One region of the Streptomyces bikiniensis genome, then DNA from elsewhere that is predicted to be linked to it. Evidence: riboswitches for the same ligand, from Rfam matches in the RefSeq annotation. Region 1 holds a riboswitch; each other region holds the start of a gene.
The links. A riboswitch is a leader RNA that binds a small molecule or an ion and turns the genes downstream of it on or off. The one in region 1 is predicted to bind cobalamin.
Positions count from the first base shown of each region.

Region 1 (9,838 bases):
GAACCAGAGCCCGGGGGACCCGGGAACGGGGGGAACCGGTCTGCCCGAGGCGCTGCGGTGAGCACCGGCTGCCTGGCGACGTCCACCAGAGAAGCAGGGCCGGAACGCCGATGCAACGACCCCCTGTACGAGGGAGGTTCGGACCCGGGAGGAACGTCCCGGGGGCGGGAGGGGGCGCGTTTCCGCAGGTTGCGCGGGTGTAGGGAGGTCTTTGGGCGGTTTCGTACGCCTACTATTCCGGCTCGTACGTGACCTGGGTCCTGTGGGGCGCCTCACTCGCAGGGGCCCCTTCCGGGCCCTCGAATGTGACCTGGGCCTCGAAGTTCGCCCGCCTCGTCGCCCGCCGCAGCGCCCTCAGGAGCGTGCCGCCGACCGTGAGCGTGAGGACCACGGTGAGCACGGCCCGGCCGAGGTCCCAGCCGAGGGAGGTGGCGGTGACGTAGGCGAGGAAGCGGACCAGGTTCTCGTGCAGCGGGGCGCCCGGCTGGAAGGAGATCCCGCTGCTCAGGCCCTGGAGCAGGACCCAGCCCTGGAGGTTCATGACCGTGCCGTACGCGAACGCCGCCACGAAGCCGTACGCGGAGAGCATCAGGAGCTCGCCCCGGCCCCGGAGCGTCCGCTGCCCCGGCAGCAGCCCGGCGCCCATCGTGAACCAGCCCATCGACAGCATCTGGAACGGCATCCAGGGGCCCACACCGCCCGTGAGCAGCGCGGACGCGAACATCGTCACCGCGCCGAGGACGAAGCCGAAGCCCGGGCCCAGGACCCGGCCGCTCAGCACCATCAGGAAGAACATCGGCTCCAGGCCGGCCGTCCCCGCCCCCAGCGGGCGCAGCGCCGCGCCCACGGCGGCGAGCACCCCCAGCATCGCGACCGCCTTCGCGTCCATGCCGGAGTCCGCGATCGTCGCCACCACGACGGCGACGAGCAGCGGCAGCAGGGCCGCGAACAGCCACGGAGCGTCACCGGCGTGTGACGTCACGGCCGAGTCGGCGTCCGCGAACAGGGGCCAGCAGAAGGCGGCGATCCCGATCAGGGAGACGAGGGCGAGGGCGGCGACGGAGCGGGGGCCGAGGCGGAGGGCGCTCACCGCGCCTCCTCCAGGGCCCGCTCCACCTGCTCGACCGTGAGCCACGGCTGCGGGGCCAGGACCTTGGCGACCTGGGGCGAGAACGCGGGCGAGGAGACCACGACCTCGGCCGTCGGGCCGTCCGCGACCACCTCGCCGTCCGCGAGGATCACCACCCGGTGGGCCAGCTCGGCCGCCAGCTCCACGTCGTGCGTGGCGAGCACGATCGCGTGCCCGTCCGCCGCGAGGGCGCGCAGGTGCTCGACCAGGCGGGCCTTGGCCGCGTAGTCCAGGCCCCGGGTCGGCTCGTCCAGGAGGAGCAGCGGGGGGCGGCCGGTCAGGACGACGGCCAGGGCGAGGGCGAGGCGCTGGCCCTCGGAGAGGTCCCGGGGGTGCGTGTCGTCCGCGACGCCCGGCAGCAGCTCGGACACCAGGGCCCGGCAGGTGCCGTCCGCCGCGCCCGCGTCCGCGTCGGCCGCCGCGCACTCGGCGGCGACGGTGTCCGCGTACAGCAGGTCCCTCGGCTCCTGCGGCACCAGGCCGACCTGGCGGATCAGCTCGCGGGGATCGGTGGCGTGGGGGGCGCGGCCCGCGATCCGGACGGTGCCGGAGGTGGGGGCGATCATGCCGACCAGCGCGGACAGCAGGGTCGACTTCCCGGCGCCGTTCCGTCCCATGAGGGCGACGGTCTCGCCCGGGTCGACGCGGAGGTCGATCGCGCGGAGGGCCTCCACGCGGGCGCGGCGGACGTGGAGGGAGGCGGTGAGGACGAGGGGGGTGGCGGGGTGTGGCTGCTCGCCCTGTGGCCGCCGTCGCCGCCGCGAGAAGAGGGAGAAGCCCCCACCCCTCCCCCCATGCCCTCGGGCGTGGGGGGAGGGGTGGGGGAGGGGCCCCGCAGGGACACCCGCCCCGATCAGCGGCTCCAGGCGCTCCTTCAACCCCCCCGCCCTCCGCCTCGCGTCCCGCACCGTGAGCGGCAGGGGGGTCCAGCCCGCCAGGCGGCCCAGGGTGACCACCGGGGGGTGGATCGGGGAGACGGACATGACGGCGGACGGGGGGCCCATGACCGCCTCCGGGAGGAGGAGGACCTGGTCCGCGTACTGGACGACGCGTTCGAGGCGGTGCTCGGCGAGGAGGACCGTCGTGCCGAGGTCGTGGACCAGGCGCTGGAGGACCGCGAGGACGTCCTCCGCCGCCGACGGGTCGAGCGCGGAGGTCGGCTCGTCGAGGACGAGGACCTTGGGGTGCGGCGTGAGGACGGAGCCGATCGCGACCCGCTGGCGCTGCCCGCCGGAGAGCGTCGCGATCGGCCGGTCGCGGAGTTCGGCGAGGCCGAGGAGGTCCAGGGTCTCCTCGACCCGGCGCCGCATGACGCCGGGCGCGAGCCCCAGGGACTCCATCCCGTACGCGAGCTCGTCCTCGACCGTGTCGGTGACGAAGTGGGCCGACGGGTCCTGCCCCACCGTGCCCACCACGTCCGCCAGTTCGCGCGGCGGATGCGTACGGGTGTCCCGGCCGTCGACCGTCACCCGGCCGGTCAGCGTGCCGCCCGTGAAGTGGGGGACCAGGCCCGAGACCGCGTTCAGGAGGGTCGACTTGCCCACGCCCGAGGGGCCCACCAGGAGGACCAGCTCCCCCTCCGGGACGGTGAGGTCGAGGTTCCTGAGGGTCGGCTCGGTGTCCTCCTCGTACCTCACCGAGACGTTCTCGAAGCGGATCACGGGTTCTCCTCGGGTACGGGGGCCACGAACGCCGGCACCAGGCCCAGCAGGACCGACAGCGCGGGCAGCAGCGGCAGCTCCGGGGCCGCCAGGGGGACCACCCCGGGGTGCAGCGCCTCCGGGGCGTACGCGTTCGCCCGGATCATCAGGACCGCGACCGCCACCCCGGACCCGGCCACCAGCCAGGACCGGGCGCCCCAGCGGTCGGGCCGGTACCGGGTCCGTACGGTCCGGCGCCCGCCGAGCCGGAGCCCGGCCACGGCGGCGAGCAGCCCGGCGCCGAGCAGCGGGAGCCCGTACCCTGCGCCCTCCGCCGCGAGCAGCCCGTACGAGCCCGCGCAGATGCCGAGGAGCCCGCCGAGGGTCAGGACGTTCGTGGTGCGGCGCACGGCCGCCGGGACGCGGGCCGTGCGCCCGTACCCCCGTGCGTCCATGGACGCCGCCACCGCGATCGAGCGTTCGAGGGCCCCCTCCAGGACCGGCAGGCCGATCTGGAGGACCGCCCGGACCCCGCCCGTGGGGCGGCCCCGCAGCCGGCGGGCGGTCCGCAGCCGGGCCACGTCGGCGACCATGTTCGGCGCGAAGGTCATCGCCACGACGACGGCGACCCCCGCCTCGTACAGGGCACCCGGCAGCGACTTGAGCAGCCGCGCCGGGTTGGCGAGCGCGTTCGCGGCGCCCACGCAGATCAGCAGGGTCGCCAGCTTCGCGCCGTCGTACACCGCGAAGAGCACCTGCTCGGCCGTCACCCGGCCCCCGATCCGCACCCCCTGCGCCCAGCTGGGCAGCGGCACCTCGGGCAGGGTGAAGAGGAGGTGCGCGCCCGGGATCGGGGAGCCGAGGAACACGGAGAAGAGGACGCGGAGGGCCACCACGAACAGACCCAGCTTCACGAACGCGCCGTACGAGCGGGCCCAGGGCGCGTCCGTGCGGCGGGCCGCGACGACATAGCCGGCGACGCCGACGACCAGGCCGAGCAGCAGCGGGTTGGTGGTGCGGGAGGCGGCGACGGCCAGGCCGAGCGCCCACAGCCACCACGCGCCCGCGTGCAGGGCGTTGGCCCGGCTCGCGACGGGAGCCGTGAGCACGCTCCGGAGGGGGCCGGGGAACACGGTACGACCGGGAGCGGTGCTCATCCGCGGCGGCGGGCCTTCCAGACCGCCGCCCCGCCGAGCGCCAGGACGGCCGCCCCGCCGACGAGCGCGCCGACGGACGGGCCGCCCCCACCGTCGTCCTGCTTCTTCGCCGCGGCGGGGGAGGCCGCGGCGGTCGGCTCCTCGCCCACCTCCTCGCCGCAGCCCCGCGCCGGATAGCCCGCGATCCCGCACAGCATGGCCCCGCTGTCGTACCGCAGCGGCTTCGCCACGGCGGCGAGCGCCTCCGCGCCGGTCGCGTCGGGGCGGACCTGCGCGCAGCCGGTCGTGACGCGCGGGGTCGGCGGGGCCTCGCCGGGCGGCGCGTCGGCCGGGCCGCCGAAGTCGACGACGACCGCGATCCGCTTCGTGCCGTCCTTCGCCGCCACGCCCCCGCAGATCCGGGCGAAGTCCGGGGCGGCGGTGGGTCTGGCGGTGTCGTCGGCCTCCTTGCTGACCGCGAAGCGGAAGCCGACCGCGTCGCCGTCGGCGGGCCGGGCGGTCGCCGGGCCCTGCGTGGCGTACGCCCAGGGCTTGCCGCCGTCGCTCTCCCAGTACGACCAGTAGCGGTAGCCGGCGGCGTGCGCCGGGGCGGCCGCGACCCCGGCGAGGGTCAGCAGCGCCCCGGCCGCGGCGCCCGCGACCCTGGCGGTGGTCCTGGCCGTGGGGGTCCCGACGGCGGTGGCGGTCACTTCTTGCGGCCGCTCAGGAGGAAGCCGATGCCGACGCCGACGACCGTGCCGATGCCGATGATCCACCAGAGGTCGAAGCCGGAGTCCTCCTCGTCGGCGGTGGAGGAGTCGGAGGCGGAGGTGTCGGGGCTCTTGGGCGCGGGCCCGGCGGCGTTGAGCCGTTCGACCAGGTCGACCGAGCCGAACTTGCGCGGGTCGGTCTCCGTCGCGCGGGCGGCCAGGATCAGCTGGGCGTAGGCGGCCGGGCCGCTCTCCTTCGCCCAGGCGGCGGAGTTCTTCTCCAGCCACTCCAGGGCGGGCATGGCCTCCTTGGAGGCGCCGGCGGCGGAGAGCGCGACGACGGCGTCGGCGGTGTTGCCGAAGTCGGGCTGCTCGGTGGTGTCGGCGGCGCCCGGCATCGGCGGCTGGACGAGGTGGTGGGTCGTCGCGAGCGTCTTCGCCAGGTAGGAGGCGCCGTTCAGGGCGACCCGCTCGGGGGTCGGCTTCGGCAGGTCGGTGCAGGTGGGGGCCTGCTCGGGGGAGGCCTTGGTGGCGACCATGCTCTTGCCGAGCCCGGCGAGGGTCGCGGCGGCGGTGGCGTCGGCGTTGGCGAACAGCTTCCCGGCCTTGTCCGGCTGGTACGCGAAGGCGCCGGGGCCCTCCTCGTCCGAGCAGGGCAGGGCGAAGGTGAGGAGCGCGTCGTAGGGGGAGCGGCCCTCGGCGGAGGTGAACTCGCCGGGGCGCACGCCGGTCGCGGCGAGCGCGCCGACGACGACGGAGGTCGAGTTGGCGTCGCTGGCGCCGCCCGCGCCGTAGCCCCAGCCGCCGTCCTTGTTCTGCACGGACTTCAGCCAGTCGGACCCGGCCTTGACGGCCTGGTCGGCCTTCCCGGGGGCGGCGCTCTGGCGGCGGACGGCGGCGAGCGCCTGGACGGCGGCGGCGGTGGCGTTGGTATCCCGCATCGTCTTCGCGTCGCAGGGCTTCGCGGCGTCCGCGCGGTAGGAGGGGAAGGCGCCGTCCTCGCACTGCTGGCCGAGCAGCCACTCCACGGCCTGGTCGGCGGGCTGGTAGCCGGTGGCGCGCTGGGCGAGGAAGGAGAGCGACTGGCGCCAGACGCCGTCGTACGTCGGGTCCTTCGTGCCGTACAGACCGGCCGGGAGCTTCCCGGCGGAAGGGGTCGGGGAGGGGGCGGCGGTGGCCGGCCCGGCTGCTCCGGTGCCGAGTACGGCGACGGCGGCGAGCGCGGTGGCGGCGGCGCGGCGGACGGTGTTCATGGGGCCCTCTCCTGCGGCCGGGCACGGCACGCCTCGGGCACCGGGCTCCGGCTCCGTATTCCTCGACGGTGCCGGCGGTCACGTCCCGTCCGGGGCATTCCGACTTACCACCCCAAGGCGGTTAACGGCTGCGGGTCAGTACCGGATTTCCACCGGTTTCCCCCCGTACGGGCATGATGACGACCCGCTTACTGTACCGGCCCGTACGCGCTGCTCACGGTGGGTGTGAGCGGCCTCGCACCGGCCCGCGGAAACGGACGGGCCGTCACGTCCGGCCCTGTGCGAAACTCCTGCGACCGCCGCCGGACGATCACCGTCCGGTGGCGATCGACAGGGGTGGGGGACAAGGGGTGGGGAAGAGGATGCGCAAGGGGACGGCGGTCCGGGCGGCCGTGGTCATGGCCGTGGTGCTCGGCGCCGCGGGCTGCGGCACGGGCGACGGCGGGACGGACGGCGGGGGGAAGCGGGGCGGGGCGTCCGCCGCCCCCTCGGCGACGCCCCGGGCCGAGGACACCGGTCCGGTCACGAAGGCCTCGGCCCAGGCGGACATCGAGGCGGCGGCCGCGGACGCGGGGGCCCCGGCCGACGATCCGGACTGGGCGAAGATGACCGCGGCCCGGTGCGGGGCCGGTTACCACGGTTACGGGACGGAGGACGAGAAGGTCGACTTCGGCCGGTACGAGGCGGTGGTCGGCGAGCTGCGCGAACGCGGCTGGCAGCCGTCGGGGGAGGCGCCCGAGCGCAAGGACGAGAACGGGACGGTCCGGATCGCCCAGAAGATCTTCACGAAGCGGGGCTGGACCCTGACGGCGGAGTTCCGGGGCTTCGACACGGGACAGATCAGCGTGTCGGCCGCCGACAAGGCCTGCGTCGACGAGATCCGCTCCCGCGTCCGGATCCCCGAGGGTGGGACCGACGGGCAGTAGCCGAAGCCGGATCAGACCAGGGTCCCGATCAGGCCGAACCCCCGATCAGCCGGCACACCGTCTCGATGTCGACCTTCACCTGGGCGATCGAGGACCGCCCCGACAGCCAGGTGATCAGGGCCGAGTGCCAGGTGTGCTCGATCACCCGGACCGCCGACAGCCGCTCCGGCGTCGGCTGTCCGGTCCCCATCGCGTCCAGGATGATCGCGGTCGTCAGCCGGGAGACCTCGTCCACCTCGGCGCTCGCCCCCCGGTCCGCGAAGATCAGCGCCCGCACCATCGCGTCGGCCAGCTGCGGTTCCCGCTGGAGCGCCCGGAAGGCCCGCATCAGGGTCTCCGCGACCCGCTCCGCCGGGTCCGCGCCCGCCGGGGGCCGCTTCCGCAGCGTGGTGTGCAGGTGCCGGAGCTGGTCCTGCATCACCGCGACGAGCAGGTGGATCTTGGACGGGAAGTAGCGGTACAGCGTGCCCAGGGCCACGCCCGCCTCCTCGGCCACCTCCCGCATCTGCACGGCGTCGAACCCGCCCCGCGAGGCGAGCCGCGTGCTGGCGTCCAGGATGCGCCGCCGCCGCGCCTCCTGGCGCTCCGTGAGGGGTACGGCGGTGCCGTGGCCGAGGGCGTGGCCTGTGCCGTGCTCCGCTCTGTTCTCTGCGGTCATGGGGTCCCGTTCCGTGCGGTGGGGAGCGACAGTATGGCGGCGCCGCCGCCGTGGCGCGAATCACCCGCTCCGGATCTCACCGCGGCGCTACCTGCCGGTAGATTCTGTCCTTCCCGGACGGCCGGACGACGGCCCGGCAAGGATCGGACGACGGCCCGGCAAGGGTCGGGCGGCGGCCGGGAACGGCCGGTCGACGGGCGAGTCTGTAACTTGTTCTAGATTAACGCCAGCGGTTACGCTCCGGCGAAACGCACGCTCGAAGGGGGCCGCGCATGACCGCCGAGGCCGTAGAGGCAGGCCCCCGACAGGGCGTCACCGACCCCGGTGACATCCCCCGAGTTCTCGACCGTGCTCGAACAGGGGGGACCCCCACGTTGCGGATCGCTCTCCTCACGTACAAGGGGAACCCCTTCTGCGGAGGCCAGGGCGTCTACGTCCGGCACCTCTCCCGCGAACTGGCCCGCCTCGGCCACACCGTCGAGGTCATCGGCTCCCAGCCGTACCCGACCCTCGACGAGGGCGTGCCGCTCACCGAGATCGCCAGCCTCGACCTCTACCGGTCCCCGGACCCCTTCCGGACCCCGAAGCGCGACGAGTACCGCGACTGGATCGACGCCCTCGAAGTCGCCACCATGTGGACCGGCGGCTTCCCCGAGCCGCTCACCTTCTCCCTGCGGGCCCGCCGCATGCTCGCCGCCCGCCGCGGCGACTTCGACGTCGTCCACGACAACCAGACCCTCGGGTACGGACTCCTCGGCGGCCCCCGCGCGCTCGGCGCCCCCCTGGTCACCACGATCCACCACCCCATCACCGTCGACCGCGGCCTCGAACTCGCCGCCGCCGACGGCTGGAAGCGCCGCCTCTCGGTCCGCCGCTGGTACGCCTTCACCACCATGCAGAAGCGGGTCGCCCGCCGCCTGCCGTCCGTGCTCACCGTCTCCGGCACCTCCCGCCAGGAGATCGTCGAGCACCTCGGCGTACGCGAGGACCGCATCCGGGTCGTCCACATCGGCGCCGACACCGACCTCTGGTCCCCGGACCCCTCGGTCGCCGAGGTCCCCGGCCGGATCGTCACCACCTCCAGCGCCGACGTCCCCCTCAAGGGCCTGGTCCACCTGATCGAGGCGCTCGCCAAGCTCCGCACCGAGAACCCCGACGCGCACCTCGTCGTCGTCGGCAAGCGGGCCGAGGACGGCCCGGTCGCCCGGGCCATCGAGCGGTACGGCCTCGAAGGCGCCGTCGAGTTCGTGAAGGGCATCACCGACGCCGAGCTCGTCGACCTCGTCCGCTCCGCCCAGGTCTCCTGCGTGCCCTCGCTGTACGAGGGGTTCTCGCTGCCCGCCGCCGAGGCCATGGCCACCGGCACCCCGCTCGTCGCCACCACCGGCGGCGCGATCCCCGAGGTCGCGGGCCCGGACGGCGAGACCTGCCTCGCGGTGCCGCCCGGCGACGCGGGCGCCCTCGCCGCCGCCCTCGGCCGGGTCCTCGGCGACCCCGAGCTGCGCGCCCGGCTCGGCGCCGCCGGACGCGCCCGGGTCCTCGACCGCTTCACCTGGGCCCGCGCGGCCCAGGGCACGGCCGAGCTGTACCGCGAGGCGATCGCCCGCCGGGGCGCCGCCTCGCCAGGCCCCCGCCGGTGACCGGGACCGCGCACCCGCACGACCCGGGGAACCCCCGCCCGCACCACCCGAACGACCCCCACCCGCACCGCCCCCGTCCCGACCGCGAAGGCAGGCCCTCGTGCTGACCGTCGACTTCACCCGCTTCCCGCTCGCCCCCGGCGACCGCGTGCTCGATCTGGGCTGCGGTGCGGGCCGGCACGCCTTCGAGTGCTACCGGCGCGGCGCCCGGGTCGTGGCCCTCGACCGGAACGCCGAGGAGATCCGCGAGGTCGCCAAGTGGTTCGCGGCCATGGAGGAGGCCGGGGAGGCCCCCGCCGGCGCGACCGCCACCGCGATGGAGGGCGACGCCCTCAACCTGCCCTTTCCCGACGAGTCCTTCGACGTCGTCATCATCTCCGAGGTCATGGAGCACATCCCGGACGACAAGGGCGTCCTCGCCGAGATGGTCCGCGTCCTCAAGCCGGGCGGCCGGATCGCCGTCACCGTCCCCCGCTACGGCCCCGAGAAGGTCTGCTGGGCGCTCTCCGACGCGTACCACGAGGTCGAGGGCGGCCACATCCGCATCTACAGGGCCGACGAACTCCTCGGCAAGATCCGGCAGGCCGGCCTCAAGCCGTACGGCACCCACCACGCGCACGCGCTGCACTCGCCGTACTGGTGGCTCAAGTGCGCCTTCGGCGTCGACAACGACAAGGCGCTGCCGGTCCGGGCGTACCACAAGCTCCTGGTCTGGGACATCATGAAGAAGCCCGCCCTGACCCGGG
Region 1 is NZ_JNXJ01000010.1:59,206-69,043, reverse strand. It holds gene OO47_RS10250 (ECF transporter S component) at 233-1,135, opposite strand; gene OO47_RS10245 (ABC transporter ATP-binding protein) at 1,087-2,790, opposite strand; gene OO47_RS10240 (cobalt ABC transporter permease) at 2,787-3,926, opposite strand; gene OO47_RS10235 (SCO2322 family protein) at 3,923-4,615, opposite strand; gene OO47_RS10230 (prenyltransferase/squalene oxidase repeat-containing protein) at 4,612-5,868, opposite strand; cobalamin riboswitch at 5,942-6,085, opposite strand; gene OO47_RS10225 (hypothetical protein) at 6,231-6,794, shown strand; gene OO47_RS10220 (TetR family transcriptional regulator) at 6,823-7,452, opposite strand; gene OO47_RS10215 (glycosyltransferase family 4 protein) at 7,725-9,092, shown strand; gene OO47_RS10210 (class I SAM-dependent methyltransferase) at 9,193-9,838, shown strand, end outside.

Region 2 (9,838 bases), on a different contig from region 1:
TCCAACGGCATCGTGCTCCTCGCCGGCGCCGCCGCCCTCCTCGTCTGGCTCTACGGGGCCGATTCGACCCGGCTGATCCAGCTGTACATCGTCGGCGTCTTCGTCTCCTTCACCCTCAGCCAGATCGGCATGGTCCGGCACTGGAACCGGCACCTGAAGGACGAGCAGGACCCGGCCAAGCGCCGCCACATGATCCGCTCCCGCGCGATCAACGCCTTCGGCGCCTTCTTCACCGGCCTCGTCCTGGTCGTCGTCCTCGCCACCAAGTTCACCCACGGCGCCTGGGTCGCCCTGCTCGGCATGGTCATCTTCTACGGAACGATGACCGCGATCCGCAGGCACTACGACTCGGTGGCCGCGGAGATCGCCGCCGCCGAGGAGCGGCCCGACGAGTACGTGCGCCCCTCCCGGGTCCGCTCCATCGTCCTCGTCTCCAGGCTCCACAAGCCCACCCTCCGCGCCCTGGCCTACGCCAAGCTCATGCACGCGAACGAGCTGGAGGCGCTGACCGTCAACGTCGACCCGGCCGATACGAAGGCCCTCAAGGAGGAGTGGGAGCGGCGTGGCATCAACGTCCCGCTCAAGATCCTCGACTCGCCGTACCGCGAGGTCACCCGCCCGGTGATCGAGTACGTGAAGAGCCTGCGCCGCGAGAGCCCGCGCGACGCCGTCTCCGTCTACATCCCCGAGTACGTCGTCGGCCACTGGTACGAGCACCTGCTGCACAACCAGAGCGCCCTGCGCCTCAAGGGCCGGCTGCTCTTCACCCCGGGCGTGATGGTGACCTCGGTCCCGTACCAGCTCCGGTCCTCCGAGGCCGCGCGGAAGCGGGCCAGGAAGCGCCAGGAGTGGAACGCGCCGGGCGCGGTCCGCCGGGGCCCGGTGGAGAAGGGCCACAAGGAACCGGCCGGAAAGAACACCCCCTAGGCCGCCCCGGGAGAACGACGGGAAAGACCGGGCTAGACTGGTGGGCTGCCGTCCGAACGGCAGCCCGCACCCCTTCCCCTTGGAGCTCCCCGCCATGCAGAACACCCCTGTCTCGTCGCTGGTCGGGGAGGAGTACGAGGTCGAGGTCGGCCCGGTCGCCCACGGCGGCCACTGCATCGCCCGTACGGAGTCCGGCCGGGTCCTCTTCGTCCGCCACGCCCTGCCGGGGGAGCGGGTCCTCGCCCGCGTCACCGAGGGCGAGGAGACCTCCCGCTTCCTGCGGGCCGACGCGGTCGAGATCCTTGACCCGTCCAAGGACCGGGTCGAGGCCCCCTGCCCCTTCGCCGGCCCCGGCAAGTGCGGCGGCTGCGACTGGCAGCACGCCAAGCCCGGCGCCCAGCGCCGGCTCAAGGGCGAGGTGATCGCGGAGCAGCTCCAGCGCCTGGCCGGGCTCACCCCGGAGGAGGCCGGCTGGGACGGCACGGTCATGCCGGCCGAGGGCGACAAGCTGCCCGCCGGCGAGGTCCCGCAGTGGCGCACCCGCGTCCAGTACGCGATCGACCCCGAGGGCCGCGCGGGCCTGCGCAAGCACCGCTCCCACGACGTCGAGGTCATCGACCACTGCATGATCGCCGCCCAGGGCGTCTCGGAGCTCGGCGTCGAGCAGCGCACCTGGGAGGGCATGGCCTCGGTCGAGGCGATCGCGGCCTCGGGCTCGAACGACCGCCAGGTCATCCTGACCCCCCGCCCGGGCGCCCGCCTGCCCCTGGTCGAGCTCGACAAGCCGGTCTCGGTCATGCGGGTCGACGAGAAGGACGGCGGGGTCCACCGCGTCCACGGCCGCGCCTTCGTCCGCGAGCGCGCCGACGAGCGCACCCACCGGGTGGGCAGCGGCGGCTTCTGGCAGATCCACCCGAAGGCCGCCGACACCCTGATGAAGGCCGTCATGCAGGGCCTCCTGCCGCGCAAGGGGGACACCGCCCTCGATCTCTACTGCGGCGTCGGCCTCTTCGCGGGCGCCCTCGCGGACCGCGTCGGCGACCGGGGCGCGGTCCTCGGCATCGAGTCCGGCAAGCGCGCGGTGGAAGACGCCCGCCACAACCTGCAGCACTTCGAGCGGGTCCGCATCGAACAGGGCAAGGTCGAATCGGTCCTCCCGCGCACCGGCATCACCGAGGTCGACCTCATCGTCCTCGACCCCCCGCGTGCCGGCGCCGGCAAGCAGACGGTCCACCACCTGACGACCCTCGGCGCCCGCCGCATCGCCTACGTAGCCTGCGACCCGGCGGCCCTGGCCCGAGACCTCGCCTACTTCGGGGAGCGGGGCTACCGGGTACGGACGCTGAGGGCGTTCGATCTGTTTCCGATGACGCATCATGTGGAGTGCGTCGCGATCCTTGAACCTGCCGAGAAGGGCCGCTGAACTGCGGTTTTCCTGAGTGTGCATGATGTGCGCCACGTGCGTTACGGGCGGTATCTTGACGTATGTCTGACGTATGTCTGACGCACGGACGGCCTCATTTCTGATGAGCCGTCATGCGAACTCGGCGACCGTCGGAGCGGAGTTCGACGCCGCTGCTCTCAGGCGCACCGAGGTGGCCGGGACGTCGGCTGCCGAGCCGTCGGCCGCCCCTGCCCCGCTGTTTTCGGTAGTGACGTTCCGTGATGCAGGCGGTGCCCCGGCCGTGTGGTGTCACGGGAGGGACGGCCGGAGACCGCGGACCCGCTGCCCGGGGATGTCGGGCAGCCGGGGCGGGGCGGTCCTGCCCTCGTCCTCACCCGGCCGCAGGACCTCGGCCGAGGCGAGCAGGGTCTCGATCAGCTCGTCCAGCTCCAGGCGCTTCTCCACCGCCTCCACGTGTGCCACCCGGGTGCTGGTGCTCGCCCGGGGCGGGGCGAGCAGGCTGCAGCAGTCCTCGTCCGGGAGTACCGAGACGTCCGCGGTTCCGATCGCCCGGGCCTCGTCGATGATCTCCTGCTTCTCCCGCCCGATCAGTGGGCGCAGTACGGGTAGGGACGCGGCTTCGTCGACGGCGACGAGGTTGGCCAGGGTCTGGCTCGCCACCTGCCCGAGGCTGTCGCCCGTGACGAGAGCCTCGGCGCCGGTGCCGGCCGCGAGTGCGGAGGCGGTACGCACCATGAGCCGGCGCTGGGCCACCACCTGGAGCCGCCCCGCGCCCGCGATCGCGAGCTGTTTCTGTGCCTGGCCGAGGGCTATGAGGTGCAGGGTCCCGGGCGGCTGGAACTCGTTCAGCCGGCGGGCGAGAGCGTAGGCCTTGTAGACGGACGCAGGATTCGTGTAAGGCGCTCCGCTGAAGTGGACGAAGTCGCAGGCCAGGCCCCGGCGCATGGCACGGTGTGCGGCGACGGGGGAGTCGTAGCCGCCGGACAGCAGCACCAGTGCCCGGCCGCTGGAGCCGACCGGAAGGCCGCTCAGACCGGAATGGCGCGCCCAGGAGAGGTAGGTCTCCTTTCGGTCGATCGCCACGGTCAGGGTGACCCCGGGCGCGGTGAGGTCGACGGACAGGGCGGGTAGCGCTTCGCGTATGCGGGCTCCGAGGTGGCGCTCCATGGGGGCCGAGGTGAGCGGGAACTGCTTGTCCCGCCGTTTCACCCGGACGGCGAAGCTCGACACGGTTCCGCTCCCGTGCAGGGTGCGCAGCGTGTCGACGGCCGTGGCGGTGATGATCTCCAGGGTGCTGGGGACGCGTACAGCCGGCTCCACCGAGGTGAAGCCGATCACGTTGCGTGCCCGCTCGACGAGGACGTCCTGCGGGACCTGTCCGCCGAGCACGGTCACGTGCTGTGCGTTCTTGATCCAGGTGGAGCCGCCGACGCCCCGCAGCGCGACACGGAGGTTGTCGTGCAGGCGCTCCGTGAAGCGGTGGCGGTTGCGGCCCTTGAGGAAGGCCTCGCCGTGCTTGAGCAGGACGCACGGGTCGGCCGAGGGCGGTGCGGTGAGGGCATCGGTGGTCATGGTGGTTCTCAGAAGTCCCAGTCGTCGTCGGCGGTGTCCTCGGCCTTGCCCATCACGTAGGACGAGCCCGAGCCGGAGAAGAAGTCGTGGTTCTCGTCCGCCCCGGGGGACAGAGCGGCGAGGATCTCGGGGTTGACCTCGGTCTCCGTGGCGCCGAATCGGGTCGGGTGGCCGAGGTTCATCAGGGCCTTGTTGGCGTTGTAGCGGACGAACACGGCCACGTCGTCCATGAGACCGAGCGGCTCGTAGAGCTCGCCCGAGTACTGCAGCTCCAGCTCGTAGAGCTCGTCCAGCAGCGCGTCGGTGAACTCGCGCATCTCGTCCTGACCGGCCTTCGTGAGCTTCTCCAGCCCCCGCTGGTACTTGTAGCCGGAGTAGTAGCCGTGCACGGCCTTGTCGCGGAGGATCAGCCGGATCATGTCGGCCGTGTTCGTCAGCAGGGCGTGGGTGGAGAAGTGCAGCGGAAGGTAGAAGCCTGCGTACAGCAGCAGCGACGACAGGAGAGTGGAGGCGACCTTCCGCTTGAGCGGGTCGTCACCGTAGTAGTGGGCGAGGACCGTCTTGCAGCGCTGCTGGAGGACGTCGTTGTCCACCGCCCAGCGGTAGGCGGCGTCGATCTCCGGGGTGGTGGCGAGGGTGGAGAACACGGACGAGTAGCTGCGGGCGTGGACGGCCTGCATGAAGGCGATGTTGGTGTACACCGCCTCCTCGTGCTCGGTACGGGCGTCCTGGATCTGGACGATCTCCCCGACGGTGGCCTGGACCGTGTCGAGCATGGTCAGTCCCGTGAACACCCGCATGGTGAGGGTGCGTTCCTCCGGGCTGAGACGCTGCTGCCAGGCGCTCACGTCGTTGGAGAGCGGGACCTTCTCCGGCAGCCAGAAGTTGGCGGTGAGCCGGTTCCACACCTCCAGGTCCTTCTCGTCGGTCACCCGGTTCCAGTTGACCGGGCGCAACCGTGCCAGGGGGTCGTGGCGGTAGGAGGGAGGGGTGACCGACACCTCGGTCAGCGGTGCGGGCGTGGTGGTCATCGCTGGTGCTTTCGTGAGCTGTGCGGGCGGGGTGGCGGTCACAGGGTGCAGGAGAGGCAGTTCTCGATCTCGGTGCCTTCGAGGGCCTCCTGGCGCAGCCGGATGTAGTAGAGGGTCTTGATGCCCTTGCGCCAGGCGTGGATCTGCGCCCTGTTCAGGTCGCGGGTGGTGGCGGTGTCCCGGAAGAAGAGCGTGCAGCTCAGGCCCTGGTCCACGTGCTGGGTCGCCGCCGCGTAGGTGTCGATGATCTTTTCGGCGCCGATCTCGTACGCGTCCTGGAAGTACTCCGCGTTGTCGTCGTCCAGGTGCGGTGCCGGGTAGTAGACGCGGCCGAGCTTGCCCTCCTTGCGGATCTCCACCTTGGCGGCGACCGGGTGGATGGAGGCGGTGGCGTCGTTGATGTAGCTGATGGACCCGGTGGGAGGGACGGCCTGGAGGTACTGGTTGTAGATGCCGTGCGCCTGGACCGACCTCTTCAGCTCCCGCCAGTCGTCGCGCGTGGGGAGGTGGATCCCGGCTTCCGCGAAGAGGTCCCGCACGCGTGCGGTGGCCGGTTCCCAGGTGCGGTCGGTGTACTTGTCGAAGTACGAGCCGTCGGCGTACGCGGAGCCGGCGAAGCCGTCGAACGCCGTGCCGCGCTCGGTCGCGATCCGGTTCGAGGCGCGCAGCGCATGATAGGCGACGGTGTAGAAGTACATGTCGGTGAAGTCCACTCCTTCCTCGCTGCCGTAGTGGATGCGCTGCGAGGCCAGGTAGCCGTGGAGGTTCATCTGGCCGAGGCCGATGGCGTGGGACAGGTCGTTGCCGCGGGCCACGGAGGGCACGGCGCCGATGTCGGACTGGTCGGAGACGGAGGTCAGGGCGCGCACCGCGGTCTCCACCGTCGCCCCGAGGTCGGGGGAGGCCATGGCGGCGGCGATGTTGAGAGAGCCGAGATTGCAGGAGACGTCCCGGCCGACGGTCTCGTAGCCGAGTGCCGCGTCGTAGGTGCTGGGAGTGTTGACCTGGAGGATCTCCGAGCACAGGTTGGACATGTTGATCCAGCCGGGGACCGGGTTGGCACGGTTGACGGTGTCCTCGAACAACAGGTAGGGATAGCCCGACTCGAACTGCAGCTCCGCGACCGTCTTGAAGAACTCGCGGGCGCTGAGCGCGGTCTTGCGGATCCGCGGGTTGGCGACCATGTCGTCGTAGTGCTCGCTGACGGACAGGTCCGCGAGCGGCTTTCCGTACTCGCGCTCCACGTCGTACGGGGAGAACAGGTGCATGTCCTCGTTGCGCTTGGCGAGTTCGAAGGTGATGTCCGGGACCACGACCCCCAGGGAGAGGGTCTTGATGCGGATCTTCTCGTCGGCGTTCTCCCGCTTGGTGTCCAGGAACCGCATGATGTCGGGGTGGTGCGCGTGCAGGTACACCGCGCCGGCCCCCTGGCGGGCGCCGAGCTGGTTGGCGTAGGAGAAGGAGTCCTCCAGCAACTTCATCACCGGCACCACACCGGACGCCTGGTTCTCGATCTTCTTGATCGGGGCCCCGCGCTCGCGCAGGTTCGTCAGCAGCAGGGCCACGCCGCCGCCGCGCTTGGACAGCTGGAGCGCCGAATTGATCCCGCGTCCGATGGACTCCATGTTGTCCTCGACCCGCAGCAGGAAGCAGGAGACGAGCTCTCCACGCTGGGCCTTGCCGGCGTTGAGGAAGGTGGGGGTGGCGGGCTGGAAGCGGCCCGTCATCATGTCGTCCACCAGCCGGGCGGCCAGGGCCTCGTCGCCGGCGCCGAGGTACAGGGCTGTCGCCACCACGCGGTCCTCGTACCGCTCCAGGTAGCGGGAGCCGTCGAACGTCTTCAGGGTGTAGGAGGTGTAGTACTTGAAGGCGCCCAGGAAGGTGCGGAAGCGGTGCTTGTACGCGTACGCCCTGCGGTACAGGTCCTCCACGAACGGCCAGGCGTAGTGCCTGATCGGGGCTTCCTCGTAGTAGTCGTTCTCGATCAGGTGGTCGATCTTCTCCTTCAGCGTGGGGAAGACCACCGTGTTCGGGTTGACGTGCTGGAGGAAGTACTGGCGGACCGCCTCGCGGTCCTTGCCGAACTGGATGCGTCCGTCGCAGTCGTACATGTTCAGCATGGCGTTCAGCGCGTGGTAGTCCTTGCGCGCGCCGACGGACTCGCGCGGGCCGGCCTGCGCGGTGGCGGCCGGGGCGGCGACCGCGCTCATGCCGCCGGCCGTCCCGTCACCGATGACTGTCGTGTCCAAAACCTCTGCAGTCCTTCCTTCACGGCGCGGACGTCGCGGTCCGTACCCAGCAGTTCGAATCGGTAGAGCTCGGGCACCCCGCACTTCGCCGAGATCACCCGGCCCGCGAGGCAGTAGTCCGCACCGAAGTTGGTGTTGCCCGAAGCGATCACGCCGCGCAGCAGCGCACGGTTGTCCGGGTCGTTCAGGAAGCGGATCACCTGCTTGGGGACCGCGCCCGCGTGCTCGCCGCCGCCGTACGTCGGCACGATGAGCACGTACGGCCCGGCGGCCCGGGGCATGTCGTCGCGATGCGGGTGCAGGGGGATGCGCGTCGCCGGCAGATCCAGCTTCTCCACGAAGCGTTTGGTGTTCTCCGAGACACTGGAGAAATACACGAGACCGCTCATCGGTCCCCGCTCCTCTCGCTCGTTCCCGTGTCCGGGGCTGGGGGGGGAACGCGGCGGAGCGTACGGCGAGCGGCGGATCGGCGGAGGAAAGCTCGTCCGATCCGGGTCCGTGCGGCAGCCACGCGGCCCTCCCTCGGGGCCTCGGAGCGCGTACGCCGCGATTCGGCGGACGCACCGGTGGCAGGTCTTCGGACTCGCGGGCCCTTCTCGGCGCCATACGCCGAGGATTCCTACCGGCCGTCGCTTCCCGAGCCCGCTCCGGCGGACTCAGTGCGTATGACGGCGGTCGTTCCCGCTCACCGCTGCGGGGCAGTCCCGGATTCTCACCGGGTTCCCTCTTGCCTCGCCCGGCACATCGGTGCCTGGCGAACCACCAGCACGAGCAACACTACATCTGGGAGCCGGGATGTCCAGCCTGGGCAGATGTTGTGTCGCAGCTCGAACTTAGGTATACCTAAGTAATCCCCTTATGGTGCCGTCGCCTGTCGGTTCGCTCCGCCCGGTCGGGCCATCTTCCGGGCGTGACGAAGACACGCGCCGAGTTCGGAGGCGAGCCCCCGTGTGTCAGCAGGGTCGGCCGAGGCCAGCCGCTTCTCCAGGGACTCCAGCCGGTCGACGAGCTCCCGCAGCCCGCTCCGCAGCGCGCGGACACGCGACGCCTGCCCACCCAGCTGGCGGCGACTCGCCAGCAGCTTGTCGAACTCGCTCGGCGAGAGGACGACCACCCGCTCCCCGTCCAGAACCAGGTGTCGAACGTGCCTGTTCATGCCGCCTCCCCGCGTCGGCCGCCAGTCGGTCGCGTGGCGGCGACATATCAGAATACGGACAACGCGATGCGTGAGTTCCCTGTGCGAGGCGTGCGCCGGAAAGAGTGAAACGTTCGCGGAAACGGCCCCGCCCGCGGTCCGGGCCGGTTTCGGCAGGATCGCGGGCGGGGTGTGACATGCGTGAGGAAGTGGGTCCGGTTACGGACGTACGGGAGCCACGCGCGGCTTCGGGTTGGTGCTCGCGGTCTTGTTCAGCGAGAACGACCAGCCCTCGAAGCTGCCCTGGGCCGGCTTGCGGCCCGAGGCGCCGGACGTGCTGTAGGTCCAGCTGCCGCCGTTGGGGGCGTGCCAGTACGACCAGTACGCCGAGGCCGGGGGAGTGTTCACACAGGACTCGGTGGCGGCGGTGGGCTTGCCCTCGATGCGGCAGACGAAGGCCTTGCCCCAGCGCTGGGTCCCGGTGACGTCGAATCCGGCGTTCTCCAGCGCGGCGAGGCCGGTGGCCTGGTCGCCGGGGGCGCAGCGGACGACGGTGCCGCCGCCGAGCTCCTGGAAGTCGACGACCACGGTCACGCCGCTGCTGTTCGGGCAGTAGCCGGCCGTCCCCTTGCCGTTCAGGGCGGTGGCCTCGGGGGCGGACGCCAGGCCGAGGCCCGTCAGGCCCAGGACCAGCGCGAGGGACAGCACGGCGGCGCGCAGCGCGCGTACCGCGTGGCTGTAGGTGGATCTGGTCATGTGTCGTTCCTTCTGTTCGAGGCCGCGCGTAGGAGTCGCGGCCGAGTGCGGGCGCAGTGTTCGGGCGGCGGCCCCGGTGGCCGAGCCGAGTCAGGCCGTGCCGAGGGCCGGGGCGGGCCGCTCCGCACGGATGCCGCGCCGTACCGGCGCGGTGGTGCTCATGCCCGCGCCCTCTCGCCGCGGCGCCTGGCGGTGCGGACCGCGGCGTAGCCGGCCGCGGCGAGTCCCGCCGCGACGCCGGCGAGTGCCAGGGCGCTGGTGCCGGTGGCGGCCAGCACGCCGCCGCTGCCGCCCTGAGGCGTGGCCGTGTTCGGGTTCGCGGCTGCGGTGGGCGTCGGACTGCCGGTGCCGTCGGGCGACGCGGTCGCGCCGGGATCGTCCGACGGGTGATCGGTCGGGTCGTCCGACGGGGTACCGCTGGGGTCGGCGGTCGGGTCGCCGGTCGGGGTGTCGCCGGGGTCGTCCGACGGGGTACCGCTGGGGTCTCCCGACGGGTCGCCGGTCGGGGTGTCGCTGGGGTCGCCCGACGGGGTCCCGGTCGGGTCGTCGGTCGGGTCCGGGCCGGGGCCGGGCTCGGTCAGGCCGATCCTCCCCAGGGGAACCTGCGCGAGCGCGAGCACGGCCTGCGGCGTGGCGCGGCGCCACTGGTCGCGGAACTCGCCGATGCCGGCGGCCTTCGCGTCGGCCAGTGCCGCGTCGTTGTACGCGATGGCGCCGCTCTCCGCCGCAGCGGCTCCTCCGTTCGACGCGCTGATCTGCCGGG
Region 2 is NZ_JNXJ01000001.1:16,249-26,086, forward strand. It holds gene OO47_RS00090 (APC family permease) at 1-927, shown strand, start outside; gene OO47_RS00095 (class I SAM-dependent RNA methyltransferase) at 1,022-2,350, shown strand; gene thiI (tRNA uracil 4-sulfurtransferase ThiI) at 2,621-3,904, opposite strand; gene nrdF (class 1b ribonucleoside-diphosphate reductase subunit beta) at 3,913-4,935, opposite strand; gene nrdE (class 1b ribonucleoside-diphosphate reductase subunit alpha) at 4,974-7,184, opposite strand; gene nrdI (class Ib ribonucleoside-diphosphate reductase assembly flavoprotein NrdI) at 7,142-7,573, opposite strand; cobalamin riboswitch at 7,736-7,963, opposite strand; gene OO47_RS00120 (hypothetical protein) at 8,041-8,340, opposite strand; gene OO47_RS00125 (hypothetical protein) at 8,539-9,075, opposite strand; gene OO47_RS00130 (prenyltransferase/squalene oxidase repeat-containing protein) at 9,234-9,838, opposite strand, start outside.
Region 2: linked by a shared signal. The riboswitch ahead of nrdI (class Ib ribonucleoside-diphosphate reductase assembly flavoprotein NrdI) and the one ahead of OO47_RS10230 (prenyltransferase/squalene oxidase repeat-containing protein) in region 1 are both predicted to bind cobalamin.

Region 3 (9,838 bases), on a different contig from region 1:
GGCCGCGATCGAGCGGGCGATGGAGCGCCCGTGGCGGGCCGAGTGGTAGGCGACCACGTCGGCGGACGCGATGGCCTTCACGGCGGCGAGGGTCAGGAGCTCCGGGTCGCCGGGCCCGAGCCCCACGCCGTACAGCTTGCCGACGGTGTTTCCGGCCGGGGTCCCGGTCACTGCTGGATCTCCGCTTCGTGCGCGAGGGCGTTGATCGCGGCGGCCGTCATGGCGCTGCCGCCGCGCCGGCCCCGGACGACGAGGTGGTCGAGGCCGAGGGTGTTGGCGGCGAGGGCGTCCTTGGACTCGGCGGCGCCGATGAAGCCGACCGGTATGCCGAGGACGGCGGCGGGCCTGCCCGCCCCCTTCGCGACCATCTCCAGGAGGTGGAAGAGGGCGGTGGGCGCGTTGCCGACGGCCACGACGGAGCCTTCGAGGCGGTCCCGCCACAGCTCCAGGGCTGCGGCGGAGCGGGTGGTGCCCAGCTCGGCGGCCAGGGCCGGGACGGCCGGGTCGGAGAGCGTGCAGACCACCTCGTTGTCGGCGGGCAGCCGCTTGCGGGTGACGCCGCTGGCGACCATCTGCGCGTCGCAGAGGATCGGCGCGCCCGCCCGGAGCGCGGCGCGGGCGCTCGCGACGACGCCCGGCGAGTACGCGATGTCCTGGACGAGGTCCGTCATGCCGCAGGCGTGGATCATCCGGACCGCCACCTGGGCGACGTCGGCGGGCAGGCCCGTGAGGTCCGCCTCGGCGCGGATCGTGGCAAAGGAGCGGCGGTAGATCTCCGTGCCGTCCTTCTCGTAGTCGAACATCCTGTTCTCGCTCATCTCGTTGTGCGGGGCGCGGTGCGGGGTGCGGTGCGGGCCGTGGTGACCGCGGGGGCCAGGTCGGTACGGGGGACGGGGGCGCCGTCGACCAGGTAGCCCCCGCCGGGGACGGCGAGGACGTCGACCCAGTCGCCGTGCGGGTGCCCGCAGCGGCGCTCGCAGCCGGAGTAGTGGACGGGCAGGCCGGGGCGGCCGGGGACCGCGTCCGCCCGCACGTCCGCGAGGGACTTGGCGCAGCCGGGCCGCCCGGTGCAGGCGCTGACGCCGGCCCAGGGGGAGCCGGGCCGGGTGATCAGGCCGGCCGCGTCGAGCGCGGGCGCCCGGTCGGGCCCGGCGCCGACGACGACGGCCCCGCGCCAGGGCGTGAGCCGTACCTCGTCGGCGGGCAGCAGGGCCCGCAGCTGCGCGGCGGTGAGCCGGCCGAGGGGGGCGAGCACGTGGAACGCGGCGGGCCCGAGGGGGCCGGGAGCGGGGGGAGCGCCGTGGGGCGGGGCGGATTCCCGTACGGCCTCCTGTACGGGCTTCCGTATGTCCTCTCGTACGGCGGCCTCCTCCACGGGCTTCCGTACGGCGGCCTCCTCTACGGGCTTCCGTACGGCCTCCCGTACGGGCTCCGCCGCGATCCCGGCCGTCGTGAGCGCCGCCCGTACGTCCACCCCGGAGCCCTCCGGCAGCTCCCGGACGCGCCAGGCGCCCGTACCGGCCCCGCGGGCGGCGGTCAGGAAGGCGCGGGCGGCGGCGAGGGCGGCGCGGGGGGCGTCGGCGGCGGCCACGCGCACGGTCCGGCCGCCGAGGTGCAGGAGCGCGGTGCCGGGGTCCGCTGCGACCAAGGTCACATCCCCGCCGAGGCCGGTGACGTCGCCGCGGCCGTCGTCCAGGACGAAGAGGAAACGGCCCGAGAGCGCGGCGGCCCAGGGCGCGGCGCAGAGCCGTTCGTCCAGCTCGCGGGCCCACAACTGCACGTCGGCGGCGCCGAGTCCGTCGAGGCCCGAGGCCGGGGAGGCCACGATGTTGCGGACGCGCTCGTGGGTGGGGGAGGGCAGCAGGCCCGCCTCCGCGAGGAGCGCCGCGAGCTCCGCCCCGCAGCCGCCGGCCAGGCCGCGCAGCTCGGCGTTGCCGCGCGAGGTGACGCTGATCCGCCCGTCCCCCAGGGCCTCGGCTGCGTCCGCCAGGACCTCCACCTGACGCGACGTCAGGAGCCCTGCGGGGAGCCGCAGTCGGGCCAGGTGCCCGTCGTCGGCGGAGTGCAGCCGCAGCGCCCCGGGGCAGGCGTCGCCGCGCTCCCGCACACGGGGTGCGCCGGGGGCGGGCGTCGGGGCCGGGGTCGGGTCGGGCGGCATGGCGGCGAGCATACCCACGGGAAACCGGCGGTCGGCGGGGTGTGACCGGCCCGACTCGGAGCGCCGGGGGCAGGGCGCGCGAGCCGGGCGCCCGCCCCTTCGGGCCCGGTGTGATCCGTCCGACCCTCCCGCTCCCTCCAGCCCCCGCGGCCCACGATCTAGGATGCGAGTCGGCATGGGGTCCCAGGACCCCGGGGAGGAAGCCCGGTGAGATTCCGGCGCGGTCCCGCCACTGTGAGCCGGCCCGGCACTCCCGGGCGGGTGAGTCAGGAACTCCCGCCGCACACACGACCACCCGGGGCGCGGACAACCCCGAGGAAGGGCCTGCCTCGCCATGCTCCTGCTGCTGTCGCACTCCGACACCGACCTGCTCAGCGCCCGTGCGGCCGGCGGCCCGGTGGAGTACCGGTTCGCCAACCCGTCCCGGCTCCCGCTCGCCGACCTCCCCGCCCTCCTCGACGGCGCCGACCTCGTCGTCGTCCGGCTCCTCGGCGGCCTCCGCTCCTGGCAGGACGGGCTCGACGCGATCCGCGCCGCCGGAAAGCCGGTGGTCGTGCTCAGCGGCGAGCAGGCGCCCGACGCGCAGCTGATGGAGGCGTCCACCGTGCCCGTCGGCGTCGCCACCGAGGCGCACGCCTACCTGGCGCACGGCGGCCCCGCCAACCTGGAGCAGCTGGCCCGCTTCCTCTCCGACACCGTCCTGCTCACCGGCCACGGCTTCGAGGCCCCGGCCGCCGCCCCGACCTGGGGCCCGCTGGAGCGGACCGCGCGGGACGGGGACGGCCCGACGATCGCCGTGCTCTACTACCGCGCCCACCACATGAGCGGCAACACCGCCTTCGTCGGCGCCCTGTGCGACGCGATCGAGGACGCCGGCGCGCGGGCCCTCCCGCTGTACGTGGCCTCCCTGCGCGCTCCCGAGCCGGAACTGATCGACACCCTCCGCACCGCCGACGCCCTCGTCACCACCGTCCTCGCGGCGGGCGGCACCAAGCCGGCCGAGGCGCAGGCCGGCGGCGACGAGGAGGCCTGGGACGCGGGCGCGCTCGCCGCGCTCGACGTGCCGATCCTCCAGGCCCTCTGCCTGACCGGTTCGCGGTCCGCGTGGGAGGAGAACGACGAGGGCCTGTCCCCGCTGGACGCCGCCGGCCAGGTCGCCGTCCCCGAGTTCGACGGGCGCCTGATCACCGTCCCGTTCTCCTTCAAGGAGATCGACGCGGACGGCCTGCCCGCGTACGTGGCGGACGCCGAGCGCGCGGCCCGCGTCGCCGGGATCGCCGTGCGGCACGCCCGCCTCCGGCACATCCCGAACGCCGAGAAGAGGCTGGCGCTCGTCCTCTCCGCGTACCCCACCAAGCACTCCCGCATCGGCAACGCCGTCGGCCTCGACACCCCCGCCTCCGCCGTCTCCCTCCTGCGCCGGCTGATCGAGGAGGGGTACGACTTCGGGCCCGTCGAGGAGCTGCCCGGCCTGGTGTCGGGCGACGGCGACGAGCTGATCCGCGCCCTCATCGAGGCCGGCGGCCACGACCAGGACTGGCTGACCGAGGAGCAGCTGGCCAGGAACCCGGTCCGCATCCCGGCCGCCGACTACAAGCGCTGGTACGCCACCCTCCCCGAGGAGCTGCGGACGCAGGTCGAGGAGCACTGGGGCCCGGCGCCCGGCGAGATGTTCCTCGACCGGTCGCGGAACCCGGAGGGCGACATCGTCCTCGCCGCCCTGCGGCGCGGGAACCTGCTGGTCCTCATCCAGCCGCCGCGCGGCTTCGGCGAGAACCCGATCGCGATCTACCACGACCCGGACCTCCCGCCGTCCCACCACTACCTGGCGGCCTACCGCTGGATCGCGGCCCGCGCCGAGGACGGCGGCTTCGGTGCCGACGCCATGGTCCACCTGGGCAAGCACGGCAACCTGGAGTGGCTGCCCGGCAAGAACGCCGGCCTGTCCGCCGCCTGCGGCCCGGACGCGGCCCTCGGCGACCTCCCGCTGGTCTACCCGTTCCTGGTCAACGACCCGGGCGAGGGCACCCAGGCCAAGCGGCGCGTGCACGCCACCCTGGTCGACCACCTGGTGCCGCCGATGGCCCGCGCCGACTCGTACGGCGACATCGCGCGCCTGGAGCAGCTGCTCGACGAGTACGCGCAGATCTCCTCCATGGACCCGGCGAAGCTGCCCGCGATCCGCGCCCAGATCTGGACCCTGATCCAGGCCGCCAAGCTCGACCACGATCTGGGGCTCGAAGAGCGCCCGGAGGACGACGGGTTCGACGACTTCCTGCTGCACGTCGACGGCTGGCTGTGCGAGGTCAAGGACGCCCAGATCCGCGACGGCCTGCACGTCCTCGGCGGCGCCCCGGCCGGCGGGGCCCGGGTCAACCTGGTCCTCTCCATCCTGCGCGCCCGCCAGATCTGGGGCGGCACGCAGGCCCTGCCCGGTCTGCGCGAGGCCCTGGGCCTGGACGAGTCGGCCGCGACCCGCACCACCGCCGACGAGGCGGAGGCGAAGGCGCGCGAGCTGGTCGAGGCGATGGAGGCGGCGGACTGGGCGGTGGAGGCGGTCGGGTCGGTCGCGGCCGACCACGGCCCCGACGTGCGGGCCGTGCTGCGGTTCGCCGCCGAGCAGGTCGTGCCGCGCCTGGCCGCCACCACCGACGAGCTGGCGCACGCCGTGCACGCGCTGAACGGCGGCTTCGTCCCGGCGGGCCCGTCCGGTTCCCCGCTCCGGGGCCTGGTCAACGTCCTGCCGACCGGCCGCAACTTCTACTCCGTCGACCCGAAGGCCGTCCCCTCCCGGCTCGCCTGGGAGACCGGCCAGGCGCTCGCGGACTCGCTCCTGGAGCGCTACCGCACCGACAACGGCGACTGGCCGACCTCCGTGGGCCTCTCCCTGTGGGGCACGAGCGCGATGCGCACCGCCGGCGACGACGTCGCCGAAGCCCTCGCCCTGCTCGGCGTCCGCCCGCTGTGGGACGAGGCCTCGCGCCGCGTGAACGGCCTGGAGCCGATCCCGCTCGCGGAGCTCGGCCGCCCGCGCGTCGACGTCACCCTGCGCATCTCGGGCTTCTTCCGCGACGCGTTCCCGCACGTCATCGGCCTCCTGGACGACGCCGTACGGCTGGTGGCGGGCCTGGAGGACGAGTCCGCCGAGGACAACTACGTACGGGCGCACGCGCAGGCCGACCTGGCCGAGCACGGCGACGAGCGGCGCGCCACCACCCGGATCTTCGGCTCGCGGCCGGGGACGTACGGCGCGGGCATCCTCCAGCTGATCGACTCCCGCGACTGGCGCACGGACGCCGACCTCGCCGAGGTGTACACGGTGTGGGGCGGTTACGCGTACGGGCGCGGGCTCGAAGGGCGCCCGGCGCGGGCCGAGATGGAGACCGCGTACAAGCGGATCGCGGTGGCCGCGAAGAACACGGACACCCGCGAGCACGACATCGCGGACTCGGACGACTACTTCCAGTACCACGGCGGCATGGTGGCGACCGTCCGCGCGCTCAAGGGCACGGCCCCCGAGGCGTACATCGGCGACTCGACCCGCCCGGAGACCGTCCGCACCCGCACCCTGGTCGAGGAGACCTCCCGCGTCTTCCGGGCCCGCGTGGTCAACCCGCGCTGGATCGAGGCGATGCGCCGCCACGGCTACAAGGGCGCGTTCGAGCTGGCGGCGACCGTCGACTACCTCTTCGGGTACGACGCCACGACGGGCGTGGTCGCGGACTGGATGTACGACAAGCTGACGCAGGAGTACGTCCTCGACCCGGAGAACCAGGCCTTCCTGAAGGAGGCCAACCCCTGATCCCGACAACGCGGCTGGGGGCACCCCCGTGCCCGAAGGGCTACGGGGGAGTGCGTGCCGGGCGCCGCCGGGCAGGCGGGACTTTCGACACACGCCCTAGGGCATGTCCGGCGGATCATGGCCGGGGCCGTGACCCTGATCCGCCGGACGGGCCCTGGGACATCAGGGCCGCCTCCGGGGCCAGTTCGAGCACGCGGCCCCGGAAGTTCTCCCGCAGGCGCCGGTCGTGGCTGACGACGACCAGCGTGCCCCGGTACGCGGCCAGGGCCGCCTCGATCTCCTCCACCAGGCCCGGGGCCAGGTGGTTGGTGGGCTCGTCGAGGAGGAGCAGGTCGGCGGGCGAGGTCACGAGCCGGGCCAGTTCCAGCTTGCGGCGCTGACCGGCGGACAGGTGCCGGACGGGGGTCGCCAGGTCGCGGGCGGAGAAGAGCCCGAGGACGAGGAGCCGGTCCGCGCGGTCCGCCCCGAAGGCCTCGGCCACCGTACGGGGGTCGGTGGGCGGGGCCGTCTCCTGGCGGAGCAGCCCGACCCGGGCGGGCGCCCTCAAAAGGCCTCGGTCCGGGGCGAGTTCGCCCGCGAGGACCTTCAGGAGGGTGGACTTCCCGGCGCCGTTCGGGCCGGTGACCAGGAGCCGTTCGCCCGCGTCGAGGTGGAGGGCGTCGAGCCGGAGCCGTCCCTCCACCCGGACGTCCACGAGGTCTACGGGCGCGCCCTCGCCCGCGAGGTCCGCGCGGAACCTGAGGGGTTCCGGGGGTGCGGGCACGGGGTGGGCGGTGAGCCGGGCGAGCCGTTCGCGGGCGGCCCGGATGCGGCTCATGGCGCCGTGCGCCCGCGACCGGGCCCGGAAGGCGCCGGCCCCGCTGAACGCGGCCGGGGCCTTGCGGGGGATCGCGGAGAACCGGTCGATGTGGGTGTCCGCGAGGGCCGTGTACCGGGCGAGTTCGGCCCTCCACTCCTCGTGCTCCCTCACCCTGCGCGCCCGTTCGGCGGCGCGTCCGGCCAGGTAGCCGGTGTAGCCGTTGCCGTAGCGGCGCAGGGTGCGGCGGTCCTCGTCCACCTCCAGGACCGCGGTGGCGACCCGGTCGAGGAAGACGCGGTCGTGGGAGACGGCGACGACCGTGCCCCGGTGGGCGCGCAGCCGCTCCTCCAGCCAGGCCACGGCCTCGTCGTCGAGGTCGTTGGTGGGCTCGTCGAGCAGCAGCAGCTCGGGCTCGGCGGCGAGCACGGCGGCGAGCGCGAGCCGGGACCGCTGTCCGCCGGAGAGCGTTCCGAGGGGCCGGTCGCGGTCGAGCGGGCCGCGCTCCCCGAGCCGCCGCAGCGTCGTCTCCACCCGCCGGTCGGCCCCGGCGCCGCCCCGCGCCTCGTACGCGGCGAGCAGCCGGGCGTATCCGTCGAGGTCGCCGGTCGCGGCGAGTGCGGCCTCGGCGGCCCGGACGGCCCGCTCCAACTCCCGTACGTCCGCGAGGGCGTGGTCGACGGCGTCCCCGACGGTGGCCTCCGGGGGGAGGTCCAGGGTCTGGGCGAGGTGCCCGAGACCGCCGGGGGCTTCGACGGTCACGTCGCCGTTGTCGGGGGCCTCCAGGCCGGCGAGGAGCCGCAGGAGGGTGGACTTCCCGGAGCCGTTGTCCCCGACGACGCCGAGGCGTTCGCCGGGACGGACGGAGAGGGAGACGCGGTCGAGCACGGTGCGGAACCGGGCGCCGGGCGCGTCGTAGCGCTTGGTGACGTCGGTGAGTTGGGCACGGAACAAGGGCGGTCTCCTGTACGTCGGCGACGTGGGCGAAAGTGGACGAGACGTCTCGTCTCGTTTCGTTGTGACGACCGTACGGCACGGGCGGGCCCTTCGCAAGACGTTCCGTCTCGTCATTTCCGTCGCACGGCCTTCGGTCTCCCCATGAACTACTTGTTCTAGTAGAGTGCAAACAAGGGAGGTCTCCATGAACCGCGCCACACCCCGTCTCCGCGTGCTCGCCGCGCTCCCCTTCGTCCTCGTGCTCCTCGCGTACCTGCTGGTGCTCGCCCTCTGGTACGACCGGCTCCCCGATCCCCTCGCCACCCACTTCGGCCCCGAAGGCGGGGGCCGCGCCGACGGCTTCACCGGCCGGACCGCCTCCGCGTTCGTCAGCACGGCCCTGCTGCTCGGCACCGCCGTCGGCTGGAACCTCTTCGTCCGCCGGAACGCCCTGTGGGGCGCCTGGGCCACGGCCGGGTTCACCGGGACGCTGCTCGTCCTGGTCCTGCGGGACAACCTGGACGCCGCCGACGCGGCCGAGGTCGTCTCCCCCCTCGTCAACCTCACCCTCGCGGCCGCCGGCGCCGCCCTCCTCGCCCTCGCCGGCCTGGCCCTGACCCGGCTCGTCCCCGAGGAGGAGCCGGCCGCCGGCCCCGGCGCCGAGGACGGCCCCCGGCTCCCGCTCGGCCCGAGCGAGGTCGCCGGCTGGTCCCGCACCAGCGCCTCCCGGCCCCTCACCGTCCTCGCGGTCCTCGCCCTGGCCGCCGTCCCCGTCACCCTGCTCCTGGCCCCGTGGCCCGGGGCCTGGCCCGCCCTCCTCGGCCCGGTCGTCGGGGTGCCGGGGCTCGCCCTCGCCCGCGTCCGGGTCACCGTCGACCGGCGCGGCCTCACCGTCCGGCCCGCCCTCGTGCCCCGGCCCCGCGTCCGCGTCCCCCTCGACGAGATCGCCGGCGCCACCGCCCGCGACGTCGACCCCGTCTCCGAGTTCGGCGGCTGGGGCTACCGGGTGCGGCCGCGGCGCACGGGCGTCGTCCTGCGCTCCGGCGAAGCCCTCGTCGTACGGCGGGACAACGGGCACGAGTTCGCGGTCACCGTGTCCGACGCGCACACCGCGGCCGCCCTCCTCAACACCCTCGTGGAACGGCGTGGGAGGCTCTGACCGTGCTCTTCCGCGTCGACCCGGCCTCGGCCGTCCCCCTCGGTGACCAGATCGCCGCCTGCGTCCGGGGAGCGCTCGCCGACGGCTCGGCCGCCCCGGGCGAACGCCTCCCGGCCGCCCGGGAGCTCGCCGACTCCCTCGGCGTCAACGTCCACACCGTCCTCCGCGGCTACCAGCGGCTCCGCGAGGAGGGCCTGATCGAACTCCGCCGGGGCCGGGGCGCCGTCGTCGTCCCCGGCGCCACCGCCCCCGACCGCGCCCGCCTGGTCTCCCGACTGCGCGAGGCCGCGGCGGAGGCCCGCGAACTGGGCCTCACGGAGGAGGAGTTCCTGGACCTGGCGCGGACCAGCCTGGGGTAGGGGACCCGTACCCGGGACGGGCCCGGCCCCTCAGCCCAGCTCGCGCACCGGCTTCCCCGCCAGGAACGCCTCGACGTCCTCCACCGCCTGCCCGAAGTACCGCCCGTAGTTGCCCTCCGTCACGTACCCGAGGTGGGGGAGGGCCAGGACGTTCGGCAGGGTCCGCAGCGGGTCGTCGGCGGGCAGCGGCTCCGTGTCGTAGACGTCGAGGCCCGCCCCCGCGATCCACCCCTCCCGCAGCGCCCGCAGCAGCGCCCCGCCGTCGACCAGACCGGCCCGGGAGGTGTTGACGAGGTACGCGGACGGGCGCATCGCCCGCAGCTCGGGCTCCCCGACCAGGCCCCGGGTGCGGTCGGAGAGCACCAGGTGCAGGGAGACGAAGTCGCCCTCCGCCATCAGTCCCCGCAGGTCCTCCACGTACCGCACCCCGTGCTCGGCCGCCCGCTCCTCCGTCAGGTGCGGGCTCCAGGCGGCGACGTCCATGCCGAAGGCGAGGCCGATCCGGGCCACCCGGGCGCCGATCTTCCCGAGGCCGACGAGCCCCAGGGTCCGGCCGGCCAGGTCGGCGCCGACGGTGGACTGCCACGGCCCGCCCTCCCGCACCGCCCGCGCCTCGGCCGGCACGTGC
Region 3 is NZ_JNXJ01000006.1:194,062-203,899, reverse strand. It holds gene OO47_RS06270 (precorrin-2 C(20)-methyltransferase) at 1-171, opposite strand, end outside; gene OO47_RS06265 (precorrin-8X methylmutase) at 168-818, opposite strand; gene OO47_RS06260 (cobalamin biosynthesis protein CobG) at 815-2,158, opposite strand; cobalamin riboswitch at 2,313-2,453, shown strand; gene cobN (cobaltochelatase subunit CobN) at 2,493-5,960, shown strand; gene abc-f (ribosomal protection-like ABC-F family protein) at 6,076-7,710, opposite strand; gene OO47_RS06245 (DUF1648 domain-containing protein) at 7,898-8,851, shown strand; gene OO47_RS06240 (GntR family transcriptional regulator) at 8,854-9,210, shown strand; gene OO47_RS06235 (D-2-hydroxyacid dehydrogenase family protein) at 9,241-9,838, opposite strand, start outside.
Region 3: linked by a shared signal. The riboswitch ahead of cobN (cobaltochelatase subunit CobN) and the one ahead of OO47_RS10230 (prenyltransferase/squalene oxidase repeat-containing protein) in region 1 are both predicted to bind cobalamin.